2 regions of the Flavobacterium ginsengiterrae genome follow, and region 2 is predicted to be linked to the other one. Evidence: riboswitches for the same ligand, from Rfam matches in the RefSeq annotation. Region 2 holds a riboswitch; the other holds the start of a gene.
The links. Region 2 has a riboswitch for S-adenosylmethionine ahead of ABD859_RS23880 (redoxin domain-containing protein). Riboswitches for the same ligand answer to the same signal wherever they lie in the genome.
Positions count from the first base shown of each region.

Region 1: it holds a riboswitch for S-adenosylmethionine, as region 2 does, so the genes downstream of both, ABD859_RS07895 (alpha/beta fold hydrolase) here and ABD859_RS23880 (redoxin domain-containing protein) in region 2, are expected to answer to the same signal.

Region 1 covers NZ_BAABDU010000003.1:1,148,163-1,163,861, forward strand. Annotated here, with positions in the region: gene ABD859_RS07870 (TonB-dependent receptor plug domain-containing protein) at 283-3,129, shown strand; gene ABD859_RS07875 (hypothetical protein) at 3,548-3,736, shown strand; gene ABD859_RS07880 (O-acetylhomoserine aminocarboxypropyltransferase/cysteine synthase family protein) at 3,792-5,096, shown strand; gene ABD859_RS07885 (homoserine dehydrogenase family protein) at 5,313-6,401, shown strand; gene ABD859_RS07890 (hypothetical protein) at 6,948-7,139, shown strand; SAM riboswitch class I at 7,330-7,438, shown strand; gene ABD859_RS07895 (alpha/beta fold hydrolase) at 7,516-8,499, shown strand; gene thrA (bifunctional aspartate kinase/homoserine dehydrogenase I) at 8,501-10,915, shown strand; gene ABD859_RS07905 (OsmC family protein) at 11,121-11,546, shown strand; gene ABD859_RS07910 (trans-sulfuration enzyme family protein) at 11,651-12,823, shown strand; gene ABD859_RS07915 (RrF2 family transcriptional regulator) at 13,063-13,473, shown strand; gene ABD859_RS07920 (sulfite exporter TauE/SafE family protein) at 13,590-14,372, opposite strand; gene ABD859_RS07925 (TSUP family transporter) at 14,684-15,586, shown strand; gene ABD859_RS07930 (phosphoadenylyl-sulfate reductase) at 15,613-15,699, shown strand, end outside.
Region 2 covers NZ_BAABDU010000011.1:307,346-323,044, reverse strand. Annotated here, with positions in the region: gene ABD859_RS23885 (aminotransferase class V-fold PLP-dependent enzyme) at 1-320, opposite strand, end outside; gene ABD859_RS23880 (redoxin domain-containing protein) at 419-1,408, opposite strand; SAM riboswitch class I at 1,650-1,749, opposite strand; gene ABD859_RS23875 (NAD(P)H-dependent flavin oxidoreductase) at 2,400-3,485, opposite strand; gene ABD859_RS23870 (nuclear transport factor 2 family protein) at 3,502-3,951, opposite strand; gene ABD859_RS23865 (SDR family NAD(P)-dependent oxidoreductase) at 3,952-4,686, opposite strand; gene ABD859_RS23860 (tautomerase family protein) at 4,692-4,910, opposite strand; gene ABD859_RS23855 (YceI family protein) at 4,916-5,470, opposite strand; gene ABD859_RS23850 (Crp/Fnr family transcriptional regulator) at 5,627-6,202, opposite strand; gene ABD859_RS23845 (DoxX family protein) at 6,362-6,763, shown strand; gene ABD859_RS23840 (oxidoreductase) at 6,969-7,847, shown strand; gene ABD859_RS23835 (helix-turn-helix domain-containing protein) at 7,976-8,788, shown strand; gene ABD859_RS23830 (LytR/AlgR family response regulator transcription factor) at 9,179-9,946, opposite strand; gene ABD859_RS23825 (sensor histidine kinase) at 9,927-10,943, opposite strand; gene ABD859_RS23820 (DUF1223 domain-containing protein) at 11,207-11,947, opposite strand; gene ABD859_RS23815 (organic hydroperoxide resistance protein) at 12,059-12,469, opposite strand; gene ABD859_RS23810 (alpha/beta fold hydrolase) at 12,582-13,583, opposite strand; gene ABD859_RS23805 (cupin domain-containing protein) at 13,977-14,390, opposite strand; gene ABD859_RS23800 (epoxide hydrolase family protein) at 14,467-15,699, opposite strand, start outside.

The DNA of each region.
Region 1 (15,699 bases), on a different contig from region 2:
TATACTATTTTGATAGGGTAATAGAAAATTTTTAAGTTTTTGTTTGGCTGATTAAAAAATAGTTCGCAAATTTGCTTCGTTAAAATATCAGAACAAAAACAAAAAATGAAATTTACAATTTGCAATATGATGTCTTGTAAGATGCCGGAGTGATCCGCAGAGACTCTATTGTAGCTTTTTAACATATATAGAACCTCTGCCGGAAGCAGAGGTTTTTTTTGTTCAAAAAATAAACCTGTAAGATTTTTTTTAAGCCAAAAACAAATTAATCACTAAAAAGAAATGAAAAAAAATGTACTAATCGTTTTAGGTCTTGTGACATTTTCAGGCCTTTATGCTCAGGATAATAAAACCGAGCAGGATTCTTTAAAGAATAATGAATTGTCAGAAGTTACTATAATTGGATCTAGAAGCAAAAACAGAGTAAAAACAGACGTACCGGTTCCGGTCGATGTTTTTAATATTGCCGATATTACAAAAGGAGCACCGCAAACCAGTGTAACTCAAATTTTAAATTACGTTGCGCCTTCATTTACAAGTAATGCAACATCGACAGCAGATGCAACAGACCACGTTGATCCTGCGCAGTTAAGAGGATTAGGGCCAGATCAGGTTTTAATTCTGGTAAACGGTAAAAGAAGACACACTAGTGCTCTGGTTAACATAAACGGATCGCCGGGAAGAGGATCTGTAGGAACAGATTTAAATGCAATTCCATCTTTTGCTATCGAAAGAATTGAAGTTTTAAGAGACGGAGCCGCGGCACAATACGGTTCTGATGCCATCGCGGGAGTAATTAATATTGTATTAAAGAAAAACGCCAACTATCTTTCTGGTGGAGTTCAGTACGGAGCTAATTTATCATCAGGGTCTAATAACTTTAAAGGAGGGTCTGATGGACAAACAACACAGATTGATTTAAACTACGGGACATCTTTAGGAAAACAAGGAAGTTACTTAAACCTTACCGCTGTTGGTGTAACAAGACAAGCAACAAGCCGCGCAGGAATTAGAAGTAACGGAATTTTTAATGCCTACAATGCTGTAGAAAACAGAGCAGCTCAAAATGGAGTAGAAATTAATTCATTGTTCAGTAATATTAATACAACTTCAAATTCTGCACAAATTATTAGTTCGTTACAGCAGTATGCGCCTCAGGTAAACTATTTTACGACAGCGCAGCAAAACGCAATCGCATCTGCAACAACTATCGCACAAATGCAGACTGCTTTAAACTTTGATGTTACTAATAATGAACTGGCTTACAGAGGACAGCAGAGAGCAGATTATAATATGAGTGTAGGTCAGTCTGAACTGGCTTCTGGACAAGCGTACTATAATGCCAAATATCCTTTAACAGAAACAACTTCATTATATTCTTTTGGAGGAATTTCATATAGAAACGGTAAATCGTATGCTTTTAACAGACTTCCAAATGGTTCAGGAACTTTTACACAAGTATATCAAAACGGATTTTTACCGGAAATTGAATCCAAAATTTTAGATGCTTCTGCAGCACTTGGAGTAAATACACAAGTATTTGGTTTTGATACTGATTTAAGTACAAACTTAGGAACAAACTCATTTAATTATGATGTAAACAATACTATTAATGCTACTTTAGGAACCAATTCTCCTTCTAGTTTTGATGCCGGAAAAGTTTCATTTTTACAAAGCACAACTAATTTAGATTTCAGTAAAAAACTGGATGTTCTTTCAGGATTGAACGTTGCTTTTGGAGGAGAATTTAGATATGAAAATTATCAAATTAAAGCAGGAGAAGAAGCTTCTTATGGTTTATATGATGTAAATGGAGCTTTAGTAACCGGAATTCTGCCAAGTACTTCACCTTTAATTGTAACAGACTTCTTTGGTAACAAACGCGGCGCAGGAGCACAGGGGTTTTCTGGATTTCAGCCTTCAGATGCTAAAGAAAAAGACAGACAAAGCGGTGCTGCTTATATTGATTTAGAATTAAATGCAACTGAAAAATGGCTGGTTAACGGAGCTGCACGTTATGAAAACTATTCGGATTTTGGAAGTACAGTAACTTTTAAATTGGCTTCACTTTTAAAAATTACTGACAATATAAATTGGAGAGTTTCTGGTCAGACAGGTTTTAGAGCGCCGTCATTACAGCAAAAATATTTTGAGTCAAGTTCAACTCAGTTTATTAACGGTTCTCCTTATCAGGTTGGATATTTTACAAATGATTCTCAGGCAGCAAAAAGTATTGGTGTAGAAAATCTAAAACCAGAAAAATCAAAAAGCATCAGTACAGGATTTACATTTAAAATTCCGGAAGCAAACATCACAATTTCTACAGATGCTTATTTCACCAGAATCAACGACAGAATTGTATTATCTGGACAATATGCAAGACCAACAGATGCACAGATAAATGCAGCAACATCGCAGACACAAAAAGATGCTTTAACATTGTTTCAACAGGCATTTGATTTAAAAGGAGTAGAGAGAGCTTCGTTCTGGACAAACGGAATTGACTCTGAAACAAAAGGTATTGATTTGGTTATTTCTCAAAAATATGATGTAATTCAGGATTTTGTAATCAGAAACGATTTTGCTTTAAGTTATAATGAAACAAAAAGAGTTGGAGCTTTAAATGTACCGCAATCTATTATTGATGCAGGTGGAGATCCATATATTTATTCATTCTTTCCAGAATCAAGCCGAATCTATTTAGAGGAAGCAATTCCGAAATTAAAAGCCAACTTAACAACGACTTTCAGTATTAAAAAACTGGATATTTATTTAAGAAACAGCTACTTTGGAAAAGTTACAGATCCGGGAGCAACAGATGTTAATTTAGATGGTTTTTCTTCTGTATACGAACATCCTGAATACAGTGCAAAACTAGTTACGGATTTATCTTTTGGATATCAAATTAACGAACATTTTAGAGCAACTGTAGGGTTTAATAATATAGGAGATGTTTATCCGGATAGAAATAATCCTTCAACTCCGGCATTTACAAACACAACACCAACATTATCTCCGGCACCAAGTACTGACTTGTCAAACGCTAATCAGTTTGCTTATTCAAGAGCAGTATCACAGTTTGGATTAAACGGAAGATTTGGTTTTGCACGTTTAAGCTTTAAATTCTAATATAAAAAAGTCAGCCGCAGATTATTGAGATTAAGAATTAGCATTGATTTCAAATCATTGTAATCCTTTGGTCTGCGGCTAAAATTTCAATAATAATAAAACTCTGACTGCCCGATTTTATTCATAATTGAAATTTAATATCAAAAAATAAAAAAAATATTTGGCAGTTAAAAAAATAGTTATTACATTTACTCTATCGAATTAGTCGAGTTTAAAAAAGAAAACAATTAAAATTTAAAATAAAATGAAAGCAGCAGCGGGTAAAAATATGATGTGTTGTAGTATGATGCAAATGTGCATCCAACCTTGCTGTTGCCAAAAGTAAAAGAGATAATCTTTGTTATAGTTAAGCTATAAGCCCTTTTGGTCGCCATCCGAAAGGGCTTTTTTCATTTCAACACTTTTAAATTGTAAAATCATGAAAACACTAAATTCAATTGCAGTAGAATATTTGTTGAGAAACGATTCTCAGCAAAACCAAAATAAATCAGAAGAACAGATCAAAGAAGTTGTAGAATTAAATCTAGAACAATATGTAAATCAAAAATCATTACTGTTGCAAATGTATGATCTTGAGGAATATGAAGACTTTTTTCTTTCAAACTAATTTTAAATCACAATATCAATATATCGTATTAACAATATTAAAAAACTAAGAAATCATGAGTACACAAAAATTTGCAACAAACGCATTACACGCAGGACACGATGTTACTAAAAATTCAGGAACTAGAGCAGTGCCAATTTATCAAACATCATCATACGTATTTAATAACGCAGATCATGCCGCTAATTTATTTGGTCTAGCCGAAGCCGGATTTATCTACACAAGATTAAACAATCCAACAAACGATGTTCTCGAACAGCGTCTTGCTGCGCTCGAAGGCGGAATTGGAGCTGTCGTAACAGCATCTGGAGCATCAGCCATTTCTACAACTTTATTGACATTATTAAGAGCCGGAGATCATATCGTGGCATCAAACAGTTTATACGGCGGAACTTATAACTTATTAAGTGTAACACTGCCTCGGTTAGGAATTACAACCACTTTTGTAGATCCTTCAAAACCAGAAAACTTTACTAAAGCAGCAAAAGAAAACACAAGAGCATTTTTTGTAGAATCTTTAGGAAATCCAAAACTAGATGTATTAGACTTAAAAGCAATTTCGGCAGAAGCCAAAGCATTCAAAGTGCCATTTATAGTAGATAATACAGTTGCGACACCTTATTTATTAAACCCAATTAAATACGGTGCCGATATTGTAATTCACTCTTTAACAAAATATATTTCCGGAAACGGAACATCATTAGGAGGTGTTATTATCGACGCCGGAAATTTTGAATGGGCCAACGGAAAATTCCCTGAATTTACAGAACCTTCTGCAGGATATCACGGATTAGTATATCACGAAGCTTTAGGAAACGCCGCTTTTATTGCAAAAGCAAGAATTGAAGGACTGCGCGATTTCGGAGCAGCTTTAAGTCCGTTCAATGCTTTTCAAATTATTCAGGGATTAGAAACACTTCCAATCCGAATTAAAAAACACAGCGAAAATGCTTTGGTTCTGGCTGAATGGCTAGAAAAACAAGATGAGGTAGTCTGGGTAAATTATCCGGGTCTAAAAAACAATAAATATTATGATTTAGCAAAAGAATATCTTCCAGAAGGCCAAAGCGGTATTATTACATTTGGATTAAAAGGAGGTTTTGATGCTGCTAAAAAAGTAGTAGACGAAACAAAGTTGTTCTCTCTCTTAGCCAATATAGGCGATACCAAATCGCTGATTATTCACCCGGCAAGCACAACTCACCAGCAATTGTCTGAAGATGATCAATTGTCTACAGGAGTTTCAAAAGATTTAATCCGACTTTCTGTTGGAATAGAAGATGTTGAAGATTTAATTGCTGATTTACAAGCGGTTTTTGAAAGCGTAACCCAATCGCAGTACAGCATCAATAAAAATTAGGTTTTTTTGTTTTTTGTTTGAAAAATTGCCTTTAGCGGTTTGAGTTCTGCTAGAGGTGATTTTTTATGAAAAAGCACTAGAGATAAAAAATAAACCATATAAGTACTATAAGTCCATTTTAGTTGAGGCGCTCTGCAGTGCATGTTTTATGAATTAAATGAACTTAAATTACTTATATGGTTTCAATAACATAGATATATTTTAAAAATTAAAATTATGTCAAAGCTTAAAATAAATATTATCCTGTTTGGAATAGGAAATATAGGAAGCACCTTGATTAATCAAATCATCGAAAGTCAGGAATTTTTTCTGCAAAGCAAAAATGTTGATTTTCATTTTCCAATAATTACCAATTCTACAGTAGCTTTTTTTGAAAAAGAAGGAGTTGGTTATTCCTGGGAAACTAATTTTAGAGAATTGGCAGTTCCTTTTAGAGTTGAGGATATTGTTGAATTTGCCAAAGAAAACGAGTTTGAAAATCTAATTGCAGTCGATGCAACGGCCAGTGATGAATTGGTTAGACATTATAATACACTAATCGAAAACGGATTTAATATCGTAGCCGTAAATAAAAAAGCTAATACACTTCCAATCGATTTGTATAAACAGCTGAGAGAAAATCTTAAAAAATACGACAAAGAGTTTCTATATGAAACCTCAGTCGATACAGGAATTCCTGTTTTGCAAACTTTAAGAGATTTATACTATTCCGGCGAAAAAATCACAAAAATAAGAGGCGTATTTTCAGATAATCTAAGCTATGTCTTTAATCGTTTTTCTGCCGAAGACAATTCTTTTTCATCCATTTTAAAAGATGCGAGTCTTTTAGGACTGATGAAATCAACATTTAAAGAAGATCTGTCGGGAAATGATACTGCCAGAAAGCTTTTAATCCTGACAAGAGAAATAGGGAAAGAATTTGAGTTTTCAGATATTAAAATAAATGCTCTGATACAAGAAGAACACTTAGAGAAAAATGGCATACTAAATAAAGACGCGATCGATAAAGCGTTTAAAATTGCTAAGATTGCCCAAAAAGAAAATCATGTTTTACGATATATTGGAGAATTTAATGTCGAAAAAAATACTTTAGAAGTAAAATTAGTTTCAGAACCTGTAACTTCTGCGATAGGCCAGTTAAAAGGATCAGATTCTATTTTTGAAATTTACACACAATCTTATGCCGGTACTCCAATTGTGCTTCAAAGTGCATCTCCGTGCAAACAAGCAATTTCAAGAGGTTTAATTACAGATATTTTAAAAGTTGCTGAAAAAATAAAAAATAAAGAGGCAGTCTGGCTCTAAGTGGATCTCAATATTAGTTAGTTCTTTGATAGATTGAAACAGAAAGTTAGATATTTTTTTGTAAGATTTGACTTTCTTTAATTCAAAAAGTAAATTTGTAAGATGTTTTTTAGCGGTAAAAAGCTGTTTTTTAACGTTTTTTTAGAAAAAATAAGCTTTTGTAAATTGGAATATTGAAAAAATATTCGCAAATTTGTAAGACAAGTAAGGTCTGTTAAAAACAGACAGATAATTGTTAAAATTATTAAATGCTTTTAGATCATAATCAAGTCTAAAAAAGCTTACAAAAAGAATAAATGCAGAAATTTTTTCAAATAACAGTCAAATCGCAAATGAATAAGTCCCTACAGATGAACAAAATGTTCAATGTCGCACGTATTTGTGTATGCGTCTGTTGATACTAAAAGTATATATAAGTTCTATAAAAACTTAGACCCTTTTGGTATTAAAAATCCAAAAGGGTTTTTTTATTCCTTTTGGCTGCTATAACAAAGAATTAAAGAAAATATAAAGATTTAAAAATAAACTAACTTAAACTTAAATATCATGAGTGCAATTACATACTTAAGAAAAAAACTATTCAGAAACAAAATAGAAAGAAACAATCCGCCGCCAACAAATGAGTTAATCCACCCAAGTTTCGGAATAACTGAAACAGGAAAAAAAGCGGAGAAAAAAACACCAAATTCATTATTATTTTTGATGTATTCTAAAGAAAATGAAACCCTTTTCATCTAAATTGAAAAGCACACAAAAATTAGGGTAAAACCTGCATGATATTACTGGATATAACATTCGGTAATTTTGTGCGTACAATAGTTTCTGATTGAATTATATCTAAGAAATTGAGCAATCAGTTTCGATAAAATTTGTTAGTTTAAGAAATTAGTAGTTAATTTGCACCGTTAAGTTCAAAAACGTATTGAAAATGTTATAAAGAAAGGAGGAGGGATTAGACCCTGTGAATCCTTAGCAACCCTTCGTTAATTCGAAGAAGGTGCTGCATTCTACCACACCCAAACGTGGAAAGATAACAACAAGAATTTTTCTAGTTTCACTCTAGACTTTCTTTCTAATATTTCCACATACAAATCAAAAATAAAAAGATTTGAAATTGGAAAATATACCAAGTCCCATTATAATTCATAATTTCATCACTGAGAGTGGTGCACAATATTCATCATTGCCTTTAAGTTTTACACTTGCAGGCCAGCCTCTGCATGCAGCACCAATCGTTCTGGTAAATCACGCTTTAACAGGAAATGCACAGGTAACCGGCGAGAACGGCTGGTGGAGTGATTTAATTGGAGACGGTAAAACCATCGATACAAATAGATTTACTGTTTTGGCATTTAATGTTCCAGGAAACGGAACAGATTCTTTTATAATCGAAAATTATCAGGATTTTACAACCAGAGATATTGCTAAAATTTTTATTGAAGGTTTAAAAACATTAAATATCAATCAGGTATTTGCTATTATTGGCGGTTCTGTTGGCGGAGGCGTTGCGTGGGAAATCCTGGCTTTGGAGCCAAATATTACAGAACATTTAATTCCTATTGCAACCGATTGGAAATCGACTGACTGGATGATTGCCAATTGTTACTTGCAGGAACAAATCCTGAATAATTCTTCAAAACCAATTGAAGATGCCAGAATTCATGCCATGTTGTGTTATCGTTCGCCGGAATCATTCAAAGAAAAATTTCAAAGAACAATCAATCAGGATCTTTTAATTTTTAATATTGAAAGCTGGCTGGCGCATCACGGTAAAAAACTTCAAAAACGCTACCAATTATCATCGTACAAATTGATGAACCAATTGCTGAAAACCATAGATATTACGAGAAATAGTGAGGATTTCGAAACGTTAATATCCAAATCAGATGCTTCAATTCATATTGTAGCTATAAATTCAGACTTATTTTTTACGCCAAAAGAAAATCTGGAAACCTACAATGAATTAAAGAAATTTAAAAACAATGTTTTTTACAGCGAAATAGATTCGGTTCACGGACATGACGCTTTTTTAATCGAGTACAAACAATTAGATCATTTACTTGCCGATATTTTTAAGGCAGAAACAATAGCAAAATAAAATGAAAGTATTAAAATTTGGAGGTAAATCATTATCAAACGGAGAAGGACTTAACAAAGTAGTTTCGATCATTTCAGATAAAGTAAATCAAGGCGAGAAAATTGCCGTAGTAGTTTCTGCCCGCGGTAATGCAACAGATGAATTAGAAGATATTCTAAGAATTGCTGCAAAAAACGGAAACTACAAACCTCTTTTAGAAAGTTTTAAAGCATACCAAACATCAGATTATCCGCAGGTAGATTTATCAGAAGAATTTAATATTCTTGATAAACTTTTTGAAGGTGTAAGCTTAATTGGAGATTACAGCAGTAAAATTAAAGATCAGATTTTATCAAAAGGAGAATTGCTTTCGGCTAAATTATTGACTTCTATTTTAGTTGAAAAAGGAATACCTGCCAATTTTGTTGATACAAGAGAATTATTAAAAACAGATTCTAAATTTGGTGATGCACAGCCTTTAGAACAGCTTTCTAAGAAAAACGTAATTAATTATTTCAAATTGCATAACGGCGAAACGGTAAATATTGTAACAGGTTTCATTGGTTCAAACAACAACAACGACACAACTACTTTAGGAAGAAACGGAAGTAACTACACAGCTTCGTTAATTGCGAATTATTTAGATGCCGAAGAATTACAAAACTTTACGCACGTTGACGGAATTTATACAGCAAATCCGGATTTAGTAGCTGATGCTAAAAAAATCGAGTTTCTGTCGTTTAATGAAGCAAATGAGCTGGCTAATTTTGGAGCAACAATTCTTCATGCAAAAACCATTATTCCGTTATTAGAAAAGAACATTCCGCTTCGTATTTTAAATACATTCAATCACGAAAACCACGGAACATTAATTACTTCAAATTCTCAAAAAGAGGGAATTAAAACACTTTCTGTTTTAGAAAACGTGTCTTTGGTAAATCTTGAAGGACGCGGATTACTTGGAAAAGCCGGAGTCGATGCCCGAATCTTTAAAGTTATGGGCGATCACAACATCAGCGTAAGCATTATTTCGCAGGGTTCTTCAGAAAGAGGAATTGGACTTGTTGTGGCAAAAGACAAAGCAACTCTGGCAATGGTCGAATTAGAAAAAGAATTCGAAAATGACTTTTATTCTAAAGATGTAAACCAGATTACAGTAACCGATAACGTATCTGTAATTTCAATCATTGGTCAGGATTTAAGTACTTTCCACAAACCTTACACAGCTTTAATTAAAAACAAAATTGTTCCTATTTTATTCAACAACACTGTTACTGGTAAAAACGTGAGTTTAGTTGTTAAAAAAGAAGAACTAAACAAAGCCTTGAACGTAATTCACGGAGAGATTTTTGGAGTTTCTAAAAAAATCAACATCGCCATTTTTGGCCACGGATTAGTAGGTGGAACTTTGATTAATCAAATTCTGGAATCGGCTTCATCGATTGAAAAACGTAAAGATGTTAAACTGAATGTTTTTGCAATTGCCAATTCTAAAAAACTGCTTTTAAATAAAAATGGCGTAACTTCAAACTGGAAAAATGACATTGAAACCAAAGGTGAAGCTTATACTTTGAATGACATTATTGCTTATGCAAACGAATATCATTTAGAGAACTTAATTGCGGTAGATAACACAGCAAGCGCATCTTTCGTTGAAAATTATATTCCGCTTGTAGAAAGCAGTTTCGATTTGATTTCTTCAAATAAAGTTGCCAATACATTAAGCTACGGTTTTTACAAAGAATTGAGAAAAGCATTGGCAGAAAATCAAAAGAATTATTTATACGAAACCAATGTTGGTGCAGGATTACCGTTAATTGATACCATAAAATTACTGCATCTTTCTGGTGAAAATATCACGAAAATAAAAGGAGTTTTCTCAGGAACATTGAGTTATTTATTCAATAATTTTTCTGCAAAAGATGCTCCATTCAGCGAAATTCTACAAGAAGCAATTGACAACGGATATACAGAACCAGATCCGCGTGAGGATTTATGCGGAAACGATGTTGGTAGAAAATTATTGATTTTGGCAAGAGAATTAGATTTACAGAATGAGTTTGAAGAAATTTCAATTCAAAACCTGATTCCTGAGCATTTACGTGAAGGAAGCGCTGCTGATTTCTTGACGAAATTAAAAGAATTTGACCCAATTTACGCTAAAATAAAAGCAGAACAACAGCCAAATCACGTGTTAAGATACATTGGTGAATTGTCTGGTGATTTGCAAAATGATAAAGGAAATTTAGAAGTAAAATTAGTTTCAGTTCCATCAGATACCGCTTTGGGCGGATTAAAAGGTTCTGATTCATTCTTCGAAATTTACACAGAATCTTACGGAGATCGTCCAATCGTTATTCAAGGAGCCGGTGCAGGTTCTGCTGTTACAGCGAGAGGCGTTTTTGGAGATATTTTAAGATTATCTGATAAAGGGTAATTTTAGATTTTAGAATGTAGATTTTAGATTTTTTGCATAGTTTTCGCCACAGTTTGTCATTTCGACGAAGGAGAAATCTCCGCAAGAAACTCTACAAAGAATTTCCAATGTGTGCGGAATATCGTCGTGGAGATTTCTCCTTCGTCGAAATGACAAAACAGCGAGAAATTCAATTAAAACAACAAAACAAAAAAATAACAACACAATGAAAGTAACCTTAAACAGAGTAAATGACGCTTTTCATTTCAAAGTAAAAAATGAGCGCGGACATATAGTTGACGTTGACAGCAGAGCTGAATTTGGCGGAAGCGATTTAGGTGCAAGTCCAATGGAATTAGTGTTAATGGGCGTTGCAGGATGCAGTGCTATCGATATGATTTCTATTTTGAAGAAACAGCGTCAGGAAATTACTTCTTTTAATGCTGAGGTTGAAGGAACAAGAGTTCAAATAGAAGAAGCGAAACCTTTTAAAGAAATCGATGTGGTTTTCTATTTAGAAGGAGAAATCAATCCAGAAAAAGCTAAAAAAGCAGCACAGCTTTCTTTTGAGAAATACTGTTCAGTGGCGAAAACAGTTGAGCCTACAGCAACAATAAAATACAAAGTAGTTTTAAATAACGAAGCTTTGTAAAATTAGAAAATTAGTCAATTAGAGAATTTCTCTAAAGATTTTGAGTTTCAAGTTCAGTAAACAACCTGAAACTTGAAACCTGAAACAAAAAACAAAACAACACAATGAATACAGAAGAATTTGGTTTTGAAACACAAGCCATTAGAACAAATTTAGAAAAAACACAATTTCAGGAACATTCAACTCCTTTGTACTTATCATCAAGTTTTATATTTGAAGATGCTGAGGATATGAGAGCTTCTTTTACAGAAGAAAAAGTTCGTAATATTTACTCTCGATTCAGTAATCCAAACACAACAGAATTTGTAGATAAAGTTTGTGCAATGGAAGGTGCTGAGGCAGGTTATGCTTTTGCAACCGGAATGGCGGCAATCTACTCGACTTTTGCAGCTTTGTTAGAATCAGGAGATCATATCGTTTCTGCAGGAAGCGTTTTTGGTTCTACTCATGCATTGTTCATGACATATTTTCCAAAATGGAAAATTGAAACTTCGTATTTTGATATCAATAAGCCGGAAACAATTGAGAGTTTCATTAAACCAAACACTAAAATTCTTTATGCTGAAACGCCTACAAATCCAGGTGTAGATGTAATTGATTTAGAATTATTGGGGCAAATTGCAAAAAAACACAATTTGATTTTAATCATTGATAACTGTTTTGCAACGCCGTATATTCAACAGCCAATTAAATATGGTGCGCATATTGTGGTTCATTCTGCAACAAAACTAATAGACGGTCAAGGTCGTGTTTTAGGAGGAGTTGCAGTTGGAGATGCAGAATTAATTCGTAAAATATATTTGTTTTCAAGGAATACAGGGCCGGCAATGTCGCCATTTAATGCTTGGGTTTTGTCAAAAAGTTTAGAAACTTTATCGGTTCGTGTAGAGAAACATTGCGAAAATGCATTAAAAGTAGCTGAATTTTTAGAGAGCTATCCGAATGTAAACAGTGTGAAATATCCATTCTTGAAATCACATCCAAAATATGAAATTGCCAAAAAACAAATGCTTTTAGGCGGTAACATTATTGCGATCGAAATTAAAGGCGGACTGGAAGCGGGAAGAAAATTCCTGAACAAAATTAAGCTATGTTCACTTTCGGCAAATATTGGTGATGTTAAAACGATTGTAACGCATCCGGCATCAACAACACATAGCAAATTATCTGAAGAAGATCAATTAGCGGTTGGAATCACGCAAGGTTTGGTTCGTGTTTCTGTAGGTTTAGAAACCGTAGCAGACGTAATTGCAGATTTAAAGCAAGCGCTTGAATAATTTTGATTTTAGAGTTCAGATTTTAGATTGAACTCAGACTTATATAAAAACGATTTTTGATAGTAAGTAATACTATTGAAAATCGTTTTTTATTTTGATTACCAGTCATTTTTTAAATAAGATAGATTAAGTAGAGTATAAGTCATTTAAAAAACCTATTTTTGTTTTCTAATAAAATTTGGATGGTTGATAATTTGGTCAAATCTAAAATCAACATTCTAAAATCTAAAATATAGTACGTGCTTTCAAAGAAAACAAAATACGGAATTAAAGCTTTGACTTATTTAGCAAGACGCGAAAATAACGAACCAGTTCAAATTGCCGAAATTGCCAAAAGTGAACATATTTCGATTAAATTTTTAGAAAGTATTTTATTGCTTTTAAGAAATTCCGGTTTTCTTGGAGCCAAAAAAGGAAAAGGCGGTGGTTATTATTTAATCAAGGATCCAAAAGACATTAGTATGGCCAAAGTCTATAGAATTCTTGAAGGACCAATTGCGCTTTTACCTTGTGCCAGTCATAATTTCTACGAAAAATGCGATGATTGTGATGATGAAACTACCTGTGCTGCAAGACGTTTAATGACAGAAGTTCGGGATAATACCCTTAAAATATTAGAAAGTAATTCTCTGGCAGATATCGCTTTTTAATCTTTAAACCATATAAGTTATATAAGTTTATTTTGTAGAGACGCAGAGCAGTGCGTCTAATTGTATGCCGAAAGTATGTTAAATGAACTTACCTGACTTATATGGTTAACTTGAACCTAAAATATCAATTTATATCCAGCAAGAAAAAGCATTACTGCAATGGCATTTCTAAGAAACTGATCCGGAACTTTTCCGCTTAACATACTTCCCATGTAGATTCCTGGGAGTGATCCCATTAATAATTGTCCTAATAATCCCAAATCTAAATTTCCCATAGATGCGTGACCAATTCCCGCAACCAAAGTTAATGGAACGGCATGTGCGATTTCTGTTCCTACTAATTTAGGAGTTGGTAATAAAGGATAAAGGAAAAATAAAGTTACTGTTCCTAAAGCTCCGGCACCAATTGAAGTCAAAGTTACGGTTGCTCCTAATAAAACTCCAATCCCAATTGTCAGCATATTTTGAGTCGTACTTTCACTGTGAAATTTATCTCCGGCATGTTTCTGTGAAAACTTCATTAATTTCTGTTTGAAAATAATAGCAACAGAGGTAAATAATAATGCCCAGCCTAAACTTTGTTTGATAACACGATTTATAGTTTCGATATCTGTTTTGATGCTATGCAGTATCCATAAAGTTATCAAAGCGGCAGGAACACTTCCTAAAGTAAGCCATCCTGTGATTTTCCAATTGATATTACCTTTTTTATTGTGAACAAAAATTCCTCCGGCTTTAGTAAATGCGGCGTAAAGTAAATCTGTTCCAACGGCTGTTGTTGGCGGAATATTAAAGTATAATAAAATAGGCGTCATTAAAGAACCGCCTCCTACACCAGTTAACCCAACAATAAAACCCACTACTAAACCTGCAATGACAAGACCAATCTGAAAATCCATAAAAAAAATTTGGCGCTAAAATAATAACATTTTTATAATTATCCTATAGATTTGGTAGAGATTAAATGTTTATTTTTACAAATCACAAAATAAGGTTGCGCTGTTAAGATTTTAAGGAGCAGTGCATAATTTGTTAAATTAATTTACTAATCGTTCTTTAAATATCTTCTGTGTTGGTTTATAAGGTAATAGCTAATGCAAAAAAGTAAATATATTGTTTTGATATTTCGAAATATGTAGTACATTTGCAAAGTAATCTACTAAGCCGATAGGGTAATGGATTTTTAAGAACAAAAACAAATTCTTAAAATATGGAAAATGAACTTAAGTTAAACAACACTGCGGTAAAGTCTAATGCTTTGTTAAAGGAAAATTTATGGGTCGTAATACCTGTGGTTTTGTTGTTAGGTTTGGTAGCTACATTAATTTATAACCATCACGCTGAATTTTCGTGGAATGGTTTTGTTCAGGGATTTGATGAAAATCTTTTAGCGTTCTTTTTGATCGGAGTTTTTGCTCAATTGGTAGACGGAGCATTAGGAATGGGGTATGGAGCGACTTCAACCTCGTTTTTGTTGGCTTACGGAGTGCCACCAGTAGTAAGCAGTACAGCAGTTCACGTTTCAGAAATGTTTACAACAGGAGCTTCGGCGCTTTCGCATCATCGTTTTGGAAACATCAATAAAAAATTGGTAAGGCATTTGTTGATTCCAGGAGTTTTGGGTTCAATTACTGGAGCTTATTTATTGTCTGATGTTATTAATGGAGATGTAATTAAGCCATTTATAGCTGTTTACATGATTGTTTTGGCAGCAATTATCATCAAAAAAGCGTTGAAGAAAAACGTTGAAAAAAAGAAAACTAAAAAATTAGGTGTTTTAGCTGTTTTTGGAGGTTTTATGGATTCAGTTGGAGGCGGAGGCTGGGGGCCGATTGTAACTTCAACTTTGTTAGGAAGAGGAAGAAATCCGAAATATACGATTGGATCTGTTAATGCTGCTGAGTTCGCGATTTCATTTGCAAGTGGAATCACTTTCATGCTTTTTGGTGGAATTCATGGTTGGCAAGTTATCATTGGATTGATTGCCGGAGGCGTAATCGCAGCACCAATTGCAGCATTTTTAGTAAATAGAATTAAAAGAAAGCCAATGATGATAGCAGTTGGAATTCTAATTATAGTATTGAGTTTAAAAACATTATCTAAATTATTTTAAAAAATAATTTTAGAAAGGAAGAGATTATGAGTGCGAGTATTGTACAAGAATTATTAGAAAAAACAAAAGACTTTTCGCTTGACGAAACCTTAGTTTTTTTAGCAAACGAATTT
Region 2 (15,699 bases):
ACATCCGATTCATTGGCATTAACCGACTTTTTAATAATATCTCTCGCATGCTGATAAGCATACGTAGAAGTTTTTCCTGTTTGACTTGAAAGCGAATGCGTATTGGCAATCATTGGACCAATTTTATTGAGCATAATATCCTCTATCGGGTGATATAATCTTCCGCTGGCAACCCAGTCTGCATATACCAGATTTTGTTCTCCGTAAACCGATTCGAAAGTATGATCAATTCCTACTGTATTTTCTCTAAATTTAGAAAAATAACACTCAGATTCTGTTGGTTTTGTTGTTGGCTCAATAGCATTCATTTCCTTTATCATTTTAAATTAACTAATTGTATTATTCAATCTTGTCCTTTCGACAAAGGAGAAATTTTCGTCCTTACATCAGGATGACAAGATTGTGTATTTTTTCTTTCTTAAATTTTATTCTCTAAAAGCGTTTTTAGTGTATTTTGCAATTCTTCTCCGTGAAGGTTTTTAGCAACGATTATTCCTTTTGAATCCACTAAATAATTCCCAGGAATAGCTCTTACACCGTATAATTTGGCAACAGCACTATTCCAAAAAAGCAAATCAGAAACGTGTGTCCATGTTAAATTATCATCCTGAATGCCTTTAATCCAGTTTTCTTTCTTTTTGTCTAATGAAATTGCAATTATATTGAATCCTTTATCATGAAATTCTTTATAGGCGGCTACAATATTTGGGTTTTCTCTACGACACGGTCCGCACCAAGAAGCCCAAAAATCAACTAATGTGTAACCTTTTAGATTATCGTAAAAACGAACTGGCTTTCCCTGAGGATCATTGGCCGTGAAATCTGGAGCTTTTTTACCAACCGCTAAACCATCTAATACGACAGCCAGTTCTTTTAATTCTTTTACATAAGTGGTACTTTGAAGACTTTTATCAAGCAAAGCAATATTTTGTGTGATTTGTTCCGGAGACAGTCTGTAAGACCAGTTTCTGTATAATACATAAGCAGAAACAATCGATTTTGGGTTTTCTGTAATGAATTTGCTGATTTCTACATCTTTCGATTTTTTGTACGTTTCAAACAAATCCTGAGAAGCAGAACCTTCGACTACAGAAGCTGTATAATACTTCTTTGGACTTAGTTTTACTGTAATTGGGTCTTTTTCAAGAAAAATATATAACGGTGAACTATCTTTATTAACGCTTAGTCCGTATAACTCTGGCGTTTTTACTTTTGTCTTAAAACTGAAATTTCCGTCTTTTACTTTTACCGAATCAATAGTGGTAAACATTTTATTGTGGAATTTTTGCAGATAAACATATTGCGCCACAGTATCTGTAACAGTTCCTTTTAATTGTAAATTATTTTCCTGAGCCTGAGTTTGAACAACTCCAAGAAGTACAACAAGCCCCAATAGTATTTTTTTCATGTTATTTTTAGTTTTTAGATTAGACAAAAGAATTTCGGACCAATGACCAAAAGCCATTAGTATATGGTATTAAAAAAGGAAATCTAAGAGAGAATTAATGCTTTCGCATTCGGAAAACGGCCAGACTATTTTGTTCGAAAATTAAATTCAAAAGTTCGTATCCTGCGTATAAAGTCGATTCTGTTTTCATTTTAATACATTTTAATATGGATGATCTTAAACAGATTTTCTGAAAAAATCTTTCTTATCTGTCCGCAAAAACGGAAGGATTTAGCACCTTATTCGGCAACAGGTTGCTAAGACTTCACAGGGCCTATTCCCTCAGTCTTTCTGGATAAGTATCATTATATAAATTTTCTGCGATACAAATATATATTAATTCTACCGAATTAGTCAAGTATAAAATAACTTTTTTTTATTTTTTTGATAAAAGGTTATTTAAAACATCATAAACAGCAGTTTTTAAACAAATTAATAAAAATCATAAATTTGACAAACCGAGTGTTTTATAATGAAAATTCATTCGTTTAGTTCAACAAATATGGTAATTGATATATATATAACAAAACCCATTTATATTTTGAAATGGGTGTATTGTAATAAAAATGTGCCGCCCCGCTGGGGCTTATTTTCTGATATCAATTCTCTATTTCTATAGATATTTAACTCCTCCGGAGTAAATTTGCAGATTAAACATCTATAGAATTACCAATATTTAACTCCTTTGGAGTAAATTTACAAAGCCCTGGAAGGGCTTAATATTTATAGAAATTTATTAATGATTTAAGAAAAAAGAGCTTCAGAGAAGCGACATAACAAAATTAAAGAAGCCCTGGAAGGGCTTAATATTTATAGAAATTTATTAATGATTTAAGAAAAAGAGCTTCAGAGAAGCGACATAACAAAATTAAAGAAGCCCTGGAAGGGCTTAATATTTTATAGAAATTTATTAATGATTAAGAAAAAAGAGCTTCTGAGAAGCGAAATATATTTACGATTTCAACGCTTCAAAATAAGCTGTTGTTTCTTCAATTAAAGCATTCATTAAGGCAGAAGCTTTAGTGTGTTTTAAAATAGGAGAAATCTGCCCGCCCCAAAATAAAATCATATCCCATTTTTGCTGTTCGATTGCGGCTTTTCTAAGCGGTGCAATAAAAGTAGTCTGAAGCGGAAAAGGCAAAATACTGGATTCTTTCCCTATAATATCTTTTGCAAGACGGCTTGTTATTCCACGTCCGAGTCTTCCGGTATAAGCACGTGAAAGTGTTGTGTATTTTGCTGCATCAGAAAACAGCATTTCTCTATGAACAGGTAAAGCGTTTGATTCATCTGTAGCTAAAAAAGCCGTTCCTATCTGCGCTGCACTTGCGCCTAAAGTTAAGGCGGCGGCAATTCCTTTTCCGTCTGCAATTCCTCCTGCGGCAATAATAGGCGTTTTAATTTTCTCGCGCATTAACTGTAATAAAACAAAAGTTCCGGTTACAGATGATTCTGCATCTTTTAAAAATGAAGGTCTGTGACCGCCTGCTTCAAAACCCGAAGCAATAATCATATCTACTCCTTTGCTGTCCAGAAAAACAGCTTCGTCGAGAGTCGTGGCAGCGCCTACGGTTACAATCCCTAATTGACGGCATTTTTCCAGAACATCGTCTGAAGGCACGCCAAACATAAAACTGAAAACTTTTGGCCGAATGTCTAAAATAACTTCTAACTGATTTTCAAATCGGGATTGAAAAGGTACCGGTTTTTCAGGTAATGGAATTCCGGCTTCATCATAATAGGGTTTATAAAGAGCTTTTGTTTTCTCAAACTGTTCATCGATTAAACCTCCTTCGGGAATATCATGATCAGACACCCAAAGGTTAATATTATACGGCTTATTGGTGGCCGCTTTTATCTGTTTGTCTATTTCGTATATTTCCTGCGGACTATTGGTATAAGCTCCGTATCCGCCTAATCCGCCAGCATTAGAAACCGCTGCTGTCAGTTTAACTGTAGATAGATTTCCTCCAAAAGGTCCCTGCAGAATTGGATAATCGATTCCTAATAATTCTTTAGCTTTTGTATTGTACCACATTGCTTAAAATTTTAAATTATCTGCTTGTATCTGTCAGCATTTTATTGACAATAAGCCATTGTCCGTTTATCTTATGGAAAGATAAAAAATCCCGATAATTAAAGTCGTACATTTTAACATTTAATTCTGCCACAGCTATAGAATTTACAACACTTATATGCAGAATTTCACCTTTAAAAGGTTTACCGGAATCTTTAGGACTTTGTCTGTTTTTTATGCCGTTTAAATATAAATCAACGGTTTTAAAATAAGGCTCGCCTTTTATATCTCCAAAAAGCAGTGTTCCCGGTTGAAAAGCTTTTCCAAGCAATAGTTCATCTCCTTCATAAATACCTTTAAAATAATAGTTTTCTATTACATCGGTAATCTTCTGAATTTCTATTTGATTTTCCATTTTTTCTGTATTTTGAGCTTTTATGCTCTGGAAAGTCCAAAGCATAAAAGCAGTTAATAAAATAGTTTTCATTTAATTTAAATTGTGTCCGGCGCCTTTTCCGCCATCAACATTGATAATAGTGCCTGTAATAAAATTGCTTTTGGCAACTGTGTAAACCATTTCGGCAACATCATCAATCTCTCCTACTCTGTTTAATAAATGCAAACCGGCACTTTGATCTGCGTTATCGCCGTGCATTGGTGTACGAATTACTCCGGGAGCAACAGTATTAACACGGATATTTTTTTTACCAAATTCGGCTGCTAACTGAATGGTCAATGCATGTATTGCTCCTTTACTGGCAATTGGCGCTGTTGCGGGCCATCCGCCCAAACCATGATTCACTAATGGTGTTCCTATGTTTATTACTACTCCGCCTTGTTGTTTAAGCATTTGCGGTATTACAGATTGTGTAGTAAAATAAGTTCCTTTTAGATTGGTTTTTAAAAAGCTGTCTAAATACGCTTCATCGACTTCTAAAAAAGGTTTACTGGCAAAAATTCCTGCATTATTAATTAATACATCGACCGAACCAAATTTCTCTAAAGCAATTTTTACCAGTTGTTCGCCTGTGTTTTTATCGCTTACATCTCCGGCAAATTTTGCAAGATTGCTTCCTGCTCCAAATTCGTTGAACGTTTTTTCTAATGCACTTTCTGTTAGTGAATTGATGACTACATTATCGCCTCTGTCTAAAAAATATTTAGCAATTCCTTTTCCTATACCAGATGCTGCTCCGGTAACGATTATAGTTTGTTTTTTCATGATGTTTATTTTTTATCGGCTGTTATGCCTTTTTCTCTTAATACTGATACTTGTTCTCCTGCGTACCCCCAGTCGTCTAATTCAATTTCCTGAATTACTACATGGGTTAAATGCGGGTCTTTGTTTAATACTTCGGTAATTAAATCGGTAATACCGCTTATTAGTTTCTGTTTTTGCTCGCGGGTAACGCCCTCACGAGTCAATTCGAGCTTTACATAAGGCATGATTTTTAGTTTTGAGATTGTCCTGAAAAAACAGCTTCGGCATTGATATTAAAATCAAGTTCAAAGTCGTTGTAGATTAAAGTGTCTCCCAAATCTTTGAAGAAATTTCCAGAACGAAATTTAATGTCGTATTTGGTACGATCGATAATTAATTTCCCTGCAAGTGAAATACCATTTGAATGATTTTGAAGCGACACTTCAAATCCTGCAGGATGCGTGATGTCTTTAATGGTTAAGTTTCCTTCAAGATGAAAATTACCATTTGGAAGCTCTTTTACGTTTAAAACTTCAAAAGATGCAGTTGGAAATTTTTCGATAGAGAAAAAATCATCAGATGCAAGATGTCCTGCAAATTGAGTATTCGTTGCCGGATCTGTCACATCCAGAATTTTTATAGAAGTTGTATCGATAACAACATTTCCACCTTTTATTTTTCCACCGTTTAAGATGAAATTACCATTTTTGATACCAATTGTACCATTGTGTGCACCGGTTACTTTTCTTCCGGTCCAATCGATTCTGCTTTGTGAGCTTACGATAGTATAATTTATTGTTTCCATTTTTATTGTATTTAAAAGTACAATACAAAGGAACGGCGGTTATAAAGATTGGTTACGTGATGTAGATCACTGTTTTTTTTTTAGCTTCTAAGTTACTAAGAGGCTAAGCGGCTAAGTTTATTTCTCATTTTCTTCCTTTGTCCGAAATGAGACAAATCAAGAATTATGAAGCCGGCTTAAGGTTTCTCTGGAAACGCCCAGATAAGCTGCAATTAAATGCTTTGGAACGAGATTGTACAATTGTGGATATAATGCCAAAAGTTCTTCGTAACGTGTTTTGACATTATTATTCATAAATGACAACAGACGTTTTTGAGTCGCGATATATCCTTTATTGGTTCTCCAACGGAAGAAATGTTCTATCTGATGAAATTCAGCGCAGAGTTTTTCGCGGTCTTCATTCGAAAGGCATAAAACCTCAGCATCTGTTATACAATCGACATTTATAGAAGCTGGAGTCTGGTTGTAAAGCGCATTATAATCAGAAGCCCACCAGGTTGGCATGGCAAACTGAAGGATATACATTTTGATTTCATCATTAATAAAGAAAGTTTTTAAACAGCCGGAAATTACAAAATACTCACAGTTTACTTTATCTCCCGTACTTATAATCGTTTGTCCTTTTTTAAAAGACAATGGTTTAAAGTGGGAATAAAAGTAATCAAACTCATCTTGTGTGAGCGAGACGGTTTTGGCAATATGTTCTTGCAAAATGGCTTTGGCTTCCATCATCAAAATAAAAGTAATTCGGTTTGGTAAAGTTATAAAATCAGATGAACTTTTGGATTGTCTGTTTCAGAAATCGTTTTGTCCGTTTCACCTAATTTGTGATATGAAATCGATCGCTGTTGACGCAATTTTGTCCTGTTTAACAACTTAAAATTTAAAATCATGAATGCAAAAACAACAAAAATTATTTATTGGACAGGAATTATTTTAACTTCTTTATGGTTTGGTGCCAGCGGTTTTTTTGAATTAACAACCAACAAACTGGTTTGGGAAATTACACAGCTTTTGGGTTATCCTGCACATTTTATTTACATCTTGGGAGTTATGAAAATTTCGGGAGTTATTACGCTTTTAATTCCAAACAAATTATTACGATTAAAAGAATGGGTATTTGCGGGAGTATTTTTCGACATTATTTTCGCCTTCTTTTCAAAATTAGTTGTATTAGGTTTCCCGGCAACTATCGATGCAATTATTGCTTTTGTGATGGTAAGTGTAACTTATGCTATGTTTAGAAGATTATATACAGCATCTTATACTATTAATGTTTCTGAAGAAAATTAAGCTTCTTCTTTTTTTAAATCTCGCGAAGGCGCGAAGATGCAAAGAAAATTAAACTTAGCGTCTCTGCGTCTTTGCGAGATTCTGTTATTAGTAAACCAAATCCTCTATTACTTTGAACTTCAAAACAAACTAACTTGAGCTTTTCAACAAACTAACAAAGCTTTCTCCCGACGTAAATTTGTAAAGAATTTAAAACACAATTACAATGAATAAAATATGGTTTATCACAGGAAGCTCTCGCGGATTAGGTCGTAATCTTACCGAAGCAGTATTAAACATCGGTGACAAAGTTGCTGCAACTGCGCGAGACATTAATCAGTTAGCTGATTTAAAAGAAAAATATAACGATCAAATTCTGCCTTTAGCATTAGATGTAAATAATTATGATCAGATTCATGACGCAGTTAATAAAGCTGTAACGCATTTTGGCCGTATTGATGTATTGGTAAACAATGCAGGATTCGGAATCATTGGCGCTGCAGAAGCGTACACACAGGAACAAGTCCGCAGTCAGTTAGAAACTAATTTATTTGCACCAATTGAGGTTACGCGTGCCGTACTTCCAATTATGAGAAAACAAAAATCAGGACGTATTTTACAAATTAGTTCTGTTGGCGGACGTGTTGGAAATCCTGGTTTAACGATGTATCAGGCGGCTAAATTTGGTTTAGGCGGTTTTACCGAAGCTTTGGCCAAAGAAGTTGCACCGCTTGGTATTTTTGTTACCAGCGTAGAACCAGGCGGATTCCGTACCGATTGGGCAGGCGCTTCCATGACTTATGCAGAAGAAATTGAAGGTTATGAAATGGTCAAACAGCGTAGTGATTTTTTTAAAGGCGGCAATTTTGTTCCGGTTGGTGATCCTGAAAAAGCTGCAAAAGTTATGGTTGATTTGGTTTCTCATCCTAATCCGCCAATGCATCTTGTTTTAGGAAGCGAAGCCATCACAATTTTAAAAAATGCCGACGAAGCCAGAACCGAGGAAATGGAAAAATGGATGAATGTAAGTTTATCTACAGATCATGAAGATTCCGGAAGTTTTTATGATTCCGGACAAGGAAAATGGTATACTAGCAAGAAATAAAAAGCACTGGCAATTTCAATGACAAAATTCAATGTTTAATCATTGAAATCTGCGTAAAAATTTTTCTATACAATTTAAACAGCATCTTCTATCGCAAGGTGCTGTTTGATTTTTTATAAATTTGTGATATGGATACTTCAAAATCAACTCAAAAAACATCGCCTATTGCTTATTCCTGTTATCACTCCCAAAACAGAGAGGGCGAGCAGTTTGCTGCTGAACATGTTTTGAGTTTTCAGATTTCGGGAATACTGACTTTGAACAACGGCAGTAAAGAATATATTTTTAATCCTGGAGATTTCCGATTTATAAGAAGAAACCAGCTTATTAAATTTATCAAACAGCCCGATCCTAATGTGGCTTTTCAGTCTATTTCGATTTATTTAAGCCAGCAGGCCCTTCGGGATTATTCTATTCAGTACAATCAAAAAACGAATCTGATAAAAAGTCCTGAAACTGAAACGGTTTTTCAGTTAAAAGAAACTTCCCTGCTTAAAAGTTTTATGAATTCGCTGATTCCATACATCAACGAAGACCAGTTAATTAATAAAGAACTTCAAAACCTAAAAGTAAACGAAGCAATTACCATCTTACTGCAATGTAATCCTGAGCTGAAAGATATTTTATTCGATTTCAGCGAACCCGGAAAAATTGATCTGGAAGCTTTTATGAAAAAGAATTTCCATTTTAATGTTCAGCTCGATCGCTTTGCCTATTTAACGGGAAGAAGTCTGGCAACTTTTAAAAGAGATTTCCAACGTATATTCGATAATTCACCAAGTCGATGGCTGTTACAAAAAAGACTACAGGAAGCGTATTATCAAATTAAAGAAAGAGGAAAAACTCCATCTGAAGTATATCTGGAAGTGGGATTTGAAGATTTATCGCATTTTTCATTTGCGTTTAAAAAGCAATTTGGAATGCCTCCTTCTAAAATTTAGTTTCAGGCTTCAAGTTAACCGCAAAGTTCACAAGTATATACGCAAAGTTCGCAAAGTTTAAATATAGCTTTGCGAACTTTGCGTTTTATATAAATCTTACTTAAAAATCTTTGCGTGCTTTGCGGTTAAATATATTTAACGGTTTTCAAGCCAGCTCAAAAAAGCGGTCGCCTTTTCCTTCCCTACCAATAATTTTTCTTCGGTTGGGTTTGATTTAACCGCAAAGAACACAAGGATTTACGCAAAGGACACAAAGTTTTTTGTTCTTACGATCTGTGCAAAAAGAATATTCAAAAGAACGCAAAGCTTATTGATATAGCTTTGCGTTCTTTGCATTTTTATAAAAACTACAGCTCAAAAAAACTTAGCGTTCTTTGCGGTTAAATACAATCAACGATTCTCCAGCCAGCTCAAAAAAGCGGTCGCCTTTTCCTTCCCTACCAATAATTTTTCTTCGGTTGGAATGGTTAATTTGATGATTAATTTTCTTGAAAAATAATGTTCAGCTTCTCGTATGGCTGAGAAATTTACCAGATATTGTCTGTTGGTTCTAAAGAACTGAATTGGCGATAATAATTTATGCACCTCATCGAGAGATTGTGTGATTTGATATTCGGTTTTATCAAAAGTGACAATCGTAGGAGTTTCATTTTTGATGTAGAAAAAAGCAATATTTTCGGTTAAAATAGTCTGGTATTTATTGTTTTTGAAAACCAAAAAACTGCTTTTCCCTTTGTTCTCTCCCGTTCTGGTCAGAAGATAATCAAAATCGGGCATCATTTTTTTATTTCTTTGGAAGAAGTTTTTCAACTCGCCCGCTTTTTTAATGGCCTGCGAAATGCTTTCTCTTGAAAAAGGTTTCAGTACATAATCAATTCCGTTTGATTTAAAAGCATCAATTGCATAATCATCAAAAGCAGTGCAGAAAATAACCGGAGATAAAACCTCAACGTTTTTAAAGATTTCAAAACTTAATCCGTCTGCCAGCTGAATATCCATAAAAATCAAATCGGGCTGATCGTTTTCTAAAAGATAACTCACAGCACCGTCAATACTTTGTATGTACGATAAAATCTGAGCATCCGGACGAATACTCAAAATAAGCTGGCCAAGTGCTTTGGCCGTCTTTACTTCATCTTCAATTATTATGATAGTCATAAATTAGTGGTATTTTAACTTTAAAAAGGGTTTCGGTTTTATCAATTTCAATTTCTTTGTGAACCAAATGCTGAAAACGCTGATTGATATTATTCAGTCCAACTCCGGTAGACAAGGTACCGCGTTTAAGCTGAATTGGGTTTTCGATAACTAGAAAATCATTCTCGGTATATAATTTTATCTGCAAAGGTTTATCAAGCGAAACAACATTGTGTTTTATACAGTTTTCAACCAATAACTGAAGTGAAAAAGGCGGAATTGCACAATCGTATTGTTTAGAATCTATTTCTTTTACAACATCAAATCCGTCTTCAAAGCGGGCTTTCAGCAAATAAACATACGAATCTAAAATCTGAAGTTCTTCTTTTAGGGAAATTAAATCCAGTTTTCGGCTTTCTAGCGTAAAACGATAAAAATCAGACAATTTCAGGATAAAATCAGAACTCTGCGGATCCTGCATATCCACCATCGATTTAAGGGTATTTAGGCTGTTAAACAAAAAATGCGGATTAACCTGCTGTTTCAGTAATTCGTATTGCGCACCCAGATTTAACGCTTTGGTACGTTCCAGTTCAACTCCCATTTGCTGGGTTTGGTAATTCTGAAAAAGAAGATGAAGAAACATATAAACAATCAAATTGATCAAGACACCCCGAAGTTCAAACATAATCGGCGCATCCATTTTTGAAACCTGAAAAAGCTCCTGATGGGCAATTACCAGGATTACCATCAAAAGAATACCCATTACAACACTCAGCAAAAGTCTCCAGTTAAAAAGGCTTTTATTGGTTCTCTGTGAAGAGAATTTTGGCAGGCTGTAAATATTGTAATACCATATAAAAAGGGAAAACAAGAGCGTAATTGAAGAATTTATTATAAGGTCTCCAGGTGTAGAATCGGCGTCGAATAATTTGGGAATTGAAGCCATAATGGCAAGTGCAATAGAACTTCCCCAAATGACTTTGAGCGAAACCTGAAAACGTTTTGCTTTTTCCATATTTGTTTTTGTTTGGTTATCCTGACTGTCAAAGATAGGTTTATTTTGAAAAAATTATTTCTCGAAGATTGAAAATTCAGCCAAAGTAATGTCATTTCGACGTAAGGAGAAATCTCCGCGAGAAGCTCTACAAAGATTGGCGAACATTCTGTGCGGAGTTACTTTTGGAGGTTTGCTTCGCCTATTCGCTATCGCTCGGGTCTCCTTACGTCGAAATGACAATATGACGAAGTATTCTTTTCATATCTGTATGAAACAAAATCTTAACCACGTTTTGCTCCTAAAATAGCTCCGGAATTCATATCCTGCACAAAACCAATAATTTCAAAATCCTGTGTATTGAAGTTTTTAGGCAGATGAATATTTGCTGTTCCTTTCTTTACTTTATACAAATCAACCGACTGAAGCTGACGAACGATTTGATAATGCGTTAAAACACGATTGGCATTCTCGCCTCTTTTTACATTGCTTTTGGCTTCTTTTTGAATAACTGCAATAAACAATCGGCTGTTTTTCGAAGTTCCTTCTACATTGTAATTTACAGAAAGATTGTTATCTGTCTGATTCGTTTCTAAACTTACATTTGCGAAAGCCGGTTTTACAAGTGCCGATTTGATTCCGTTTCTTAAACTTGTTTCCTGAGAACCTACATAATCTATTTTTCCGTTAATGATTACCTGCGGTGTATAAATAGGATCTTTACCCATAAATTTGGCGTAATCATATTGTCTTTTGGTATAATCGGCATTGCTGAAAATATCTTTCCAGCCTTGTTTGTCCCAATAATCAACGTGATAAGCTAATACGTAAACATTTTTGTCTTTTAATTCGTTCTGAATTCTTCCAGACAATTCATCAGCCGGCGGACAGCTTGAACATCCTTCTGATGTATATAATTCTAAAAGGGCGAAACCTTTTTTATCGGGGTTGCTTTGTGCAAAAATGATGTTTCCAGTTAAGAAAAACAACATCACAAAAGCACTTATTATTTTTATCTTTTTCATAATTCTTATTTTATTCCTGCAAGGTTTCTAAAACCTTGTAGGTATTTTTATTAAGTCTAATATTTTAAACCTACAAGGTTTTAGAAACCCTGCAGGTTGACAGCTTAGCGATTAAAGTATATTAAGCTCTACGTTTATATTTCCTCTTGTCGCTTTAGAATACGGACAAGTCTGATGTGCCTGAGCCGCTAAAGCTTCTGCTTTTTCACGATCAATTCCCGGAAGGCTGATGTTTAAACGAGCCTGTAAAGAATATTCGCCTTCGGTTACACATAAATCAACTTCTGCGTCTACCGCTGTTTCTGCCGGAAGTCTAACTCCCAATTTTGAAGCTGCAATTCCTAAAGCTCCAATAAAACAAGCCGACCATCCTGCAGCAAATAACTGTTCCGGATTTGTTCCCGGACGTGATGATCCCGGTGCGCTTAATTTGATATTCAATTGTTCGTCTGAACTTTGAGAAGCTCCTTCTCTACCACCTGTTGTATGCGTTTTTCCTGTGTATAATACTTTTGTGTTCATGATATGTATAATTTTAGATTGTTGATTTTAGATTTTAGATTATTATAATTGTTATTGATTTTTGATATTTGATATTGCAATTGGAATTTGGAATTTTAAAAAAAATTGAAATTTATTTCAAGCTGTCCACATCAATAATTGCCTGTGCAAATGCTTTTGGATCTTCCTGCGGCACGTTGTGGCCAATTCCTTTTAAAATTCTGTGTTCGTATTTTCCTGTGAATTTATTAGCATACGCTTTTCCATCTGCGAAAGCGCCGTCAAAGTCACTACCTATTGTGATTGCTGGAACTTTAATTTCCGGTTTAGCCGCCAGACGTTTTTCAAAAACATCATATTTAGATTCTCCGGCTTCCAGAGATTGTCTCCATCTGTAATTGTGAATTACGATTGCTACATGATCAGGATTGTCAAAAGACTTCGCTGTCTGATCGTAAGCTACTTTGCTGAAGTTCCATAATGGAGAAGCGATCTGCCAGATTTGTTTGTTAAACTCATAAGTATTTTGGGTGTACCCTGATTTTCCTCTTTCGGTAGCGAAATAATACTGGTACCACCATCCTAGTTCTGCTTTTGGAGGTAATGGTTTTAGGTTGGCTTCCAGATTTACGACCAAATAACCGCTTACAGATACTAAACCTTTTACACGTTCCGGCCACAGTGCAGATACTACAACTGCTGTTCTTGCTCCCCAGTCGAAACCCCCAATTACGGCTTTGTCGATTTTCAGTGCATCCATAAAAGCAATAATATCGCTTGCTAATGCTGCCTGCTGTCCGTTTCTAAAAGTATCTTTTGAAAGGAAAGTTGTTGTTCCGAATCCTCTTAAATAAGGTGTATAAACGTGATATCCTTTTGAAACCAAAATTGGAACAACTTCTTCATAGCTGTGAATATCATAAGGCCAGCCGTGAAGCAGAATAACCGGAGTTCCGTTTGAAAGACCTGCTTCTGTATAGCCTACGTTTAATAATCCGGCATTGATTTGTTTTAAAGTTCCAAGTGAACTGTTTACTTGAATAGTTTGTTTGGGAGCTTGTGCGCTCACTAAAGCTGTAGCTGTAGAAAAAACAGCGATTAAAATTAATTTGGCATTTTTTAATAAAGTTTTCATAATTTTTATTTTTTGATTAGTTGATTATCAGTTAATTTCTTCGTCAAAGGTATCTCGGTAATCGTCGTTTTTAAAGAAGAAAAAAGGTGAAGTGGACAAAGTAAAAGGCGAAACGGACAGAACTTTTGGTAGTGTTTTTTTAAACCGCAAAGAGCGCTAAGGATTTTCGCAAAGGACACAAAGTTTTTTACTGTTGCTATTTTACCGCAAAGCACGCAAGAAATGTTTTTTATTAAGTCTTTAAAAAGAGCGCAAAGCTTTGTGAACTTATCGTCAATCAATTAATCTCAAAAAAAGAACTTAGCGCTCTTTGCGAAAATCCTTAGCGCCCTTTGCGGTTAAACCATCCTCATTTCAACTTGAAACCTGAAACCTGAAACCTGAAACAAAAACCTATTTCTTCAAGGTCAAAACAGGTTTTCCTTTTTCTACCACATACGTTGCCAGTTCAGAAGCTTTTAGATTGGTATTATTTTTAGCAGAATGTACAACGCCAGCCGGAATAAACAGAACTTCACCTGCTTTTAGAGTTACCGGAGCCTGTCCTTCAACTTCATATTCCAGAGAACCTTCGAGTACATAGATAATTTCTTCACCCGGATGAAAATGTTTTCCAAAGGCCGAATGTCCGTCAAAATCAATTCTGGCCTGGATGGCTTCACGTCCTGGAATACTTAAATCGTGTTTTTGTAAATCAGTACGTTTTATTCCTGTTTGTGCTGCAATTTGATTCGGAATCAAAAAAGCGATGATTCCCAAAATGATAATTGCGATAATAACCCAAGTTTTTTGTTTTTTCGTTTCCATAATTTTTATTTTTAGTGATTTAGTATCCCAACAGGTTTTAAAAACCTGTCAGGCATAGTCAGATATATTTGTGTTTTTAGTTTTTTCCTCTCAATGCTTTAAAAGCAGATCGAAGTTCCACTGTAAAAATTTGTGGTTCTTCCCAAGATGCAAAGTGTCCGCCTTTACTTACTTCATTATAGTAAGACAAGTTTTTGTATGCTTTTTCAGCCCAGCTTTTTGGTGCCTGATAAATCTCTCCCGGAAATACTGTTACGGCAACCGGAACTTTGATTTCGGCCGTTCTTTGTTCTACAGCATTAAAGTTGTTATTGTTATTTTCCCAATATAATTGCGCCGAAGAATTGGCCGTATTTGTTAACCAGTACAATGAAATATCATCAAGCATTTCATCTTTTGTAAGCGATTTTTCGGCATTTCCTCCGCTGTAAGTCCACTCGTTGAATTTATCTAAGAAAAACGAAGCCAGACCAACTGGAGAATCTGTTAATCCGTAACCTAAAGTCTGCGGACGTGTCACCATCATTCCGGCATAACCGCCGCCTTTTGTATATAATTTATTCAGCGAATTAAAAGCTGCTTTTTCTTTAACCGATAATCCTGCGGGAGCTGGATCGCCGTCTTTTAATGCTTTGGCAACATCAGCAGGAACTGTAGCCGGCATATTTACGTGAATTCCAAGTAAACCTTCCGGAGCCTGACGTCCCATGGCATCTGCAATAACAGAACCCCAGTCACCACCTTGCGAAACATAATGTTTGTAACCTAAACGTTTCATTAAAACATCCCACGCATTTCCTATTTTTTCAGGCCCCCAGCCTGTTCCTTTTGGTTTTTCAGAAAAACCGTAACCCGGCATTGATGGAATTACTAAATCGAAAGCATCTTCGGCTTTTCCGCCATAAGCTGTTGGATCTGTAAGCGGACCAACCACTTTTAAAAGTTCAAAAACCGAACCTGGCCATCCGTGTGTAATAATCAACGGAAGTGCATTTTTATGTTTTGATTTTACATGTACAAACTGAATATCAAGTCCGTCGATATTGGTTACAAATTGAGGCAGTGCGTTTAATTTGTCTTCGGCTTTGTACCAGTCGTAATCAGTTCCCCAATATTTAACAAGACTTTGAATCTGGTTTAGTTTTACACCCTGTGACTGATCTTTTACGGTTTCCTGATCCGGCCATCTTGTAGCATTGATACGATTGCGAAGATCTGTAACCGCTTCCTGCGATACGCTGATATGATACGGACGTATTAACTCAGCATCTGATTGTTTGTTTTTATTTTGGGCAAAAGAAGTTATTCC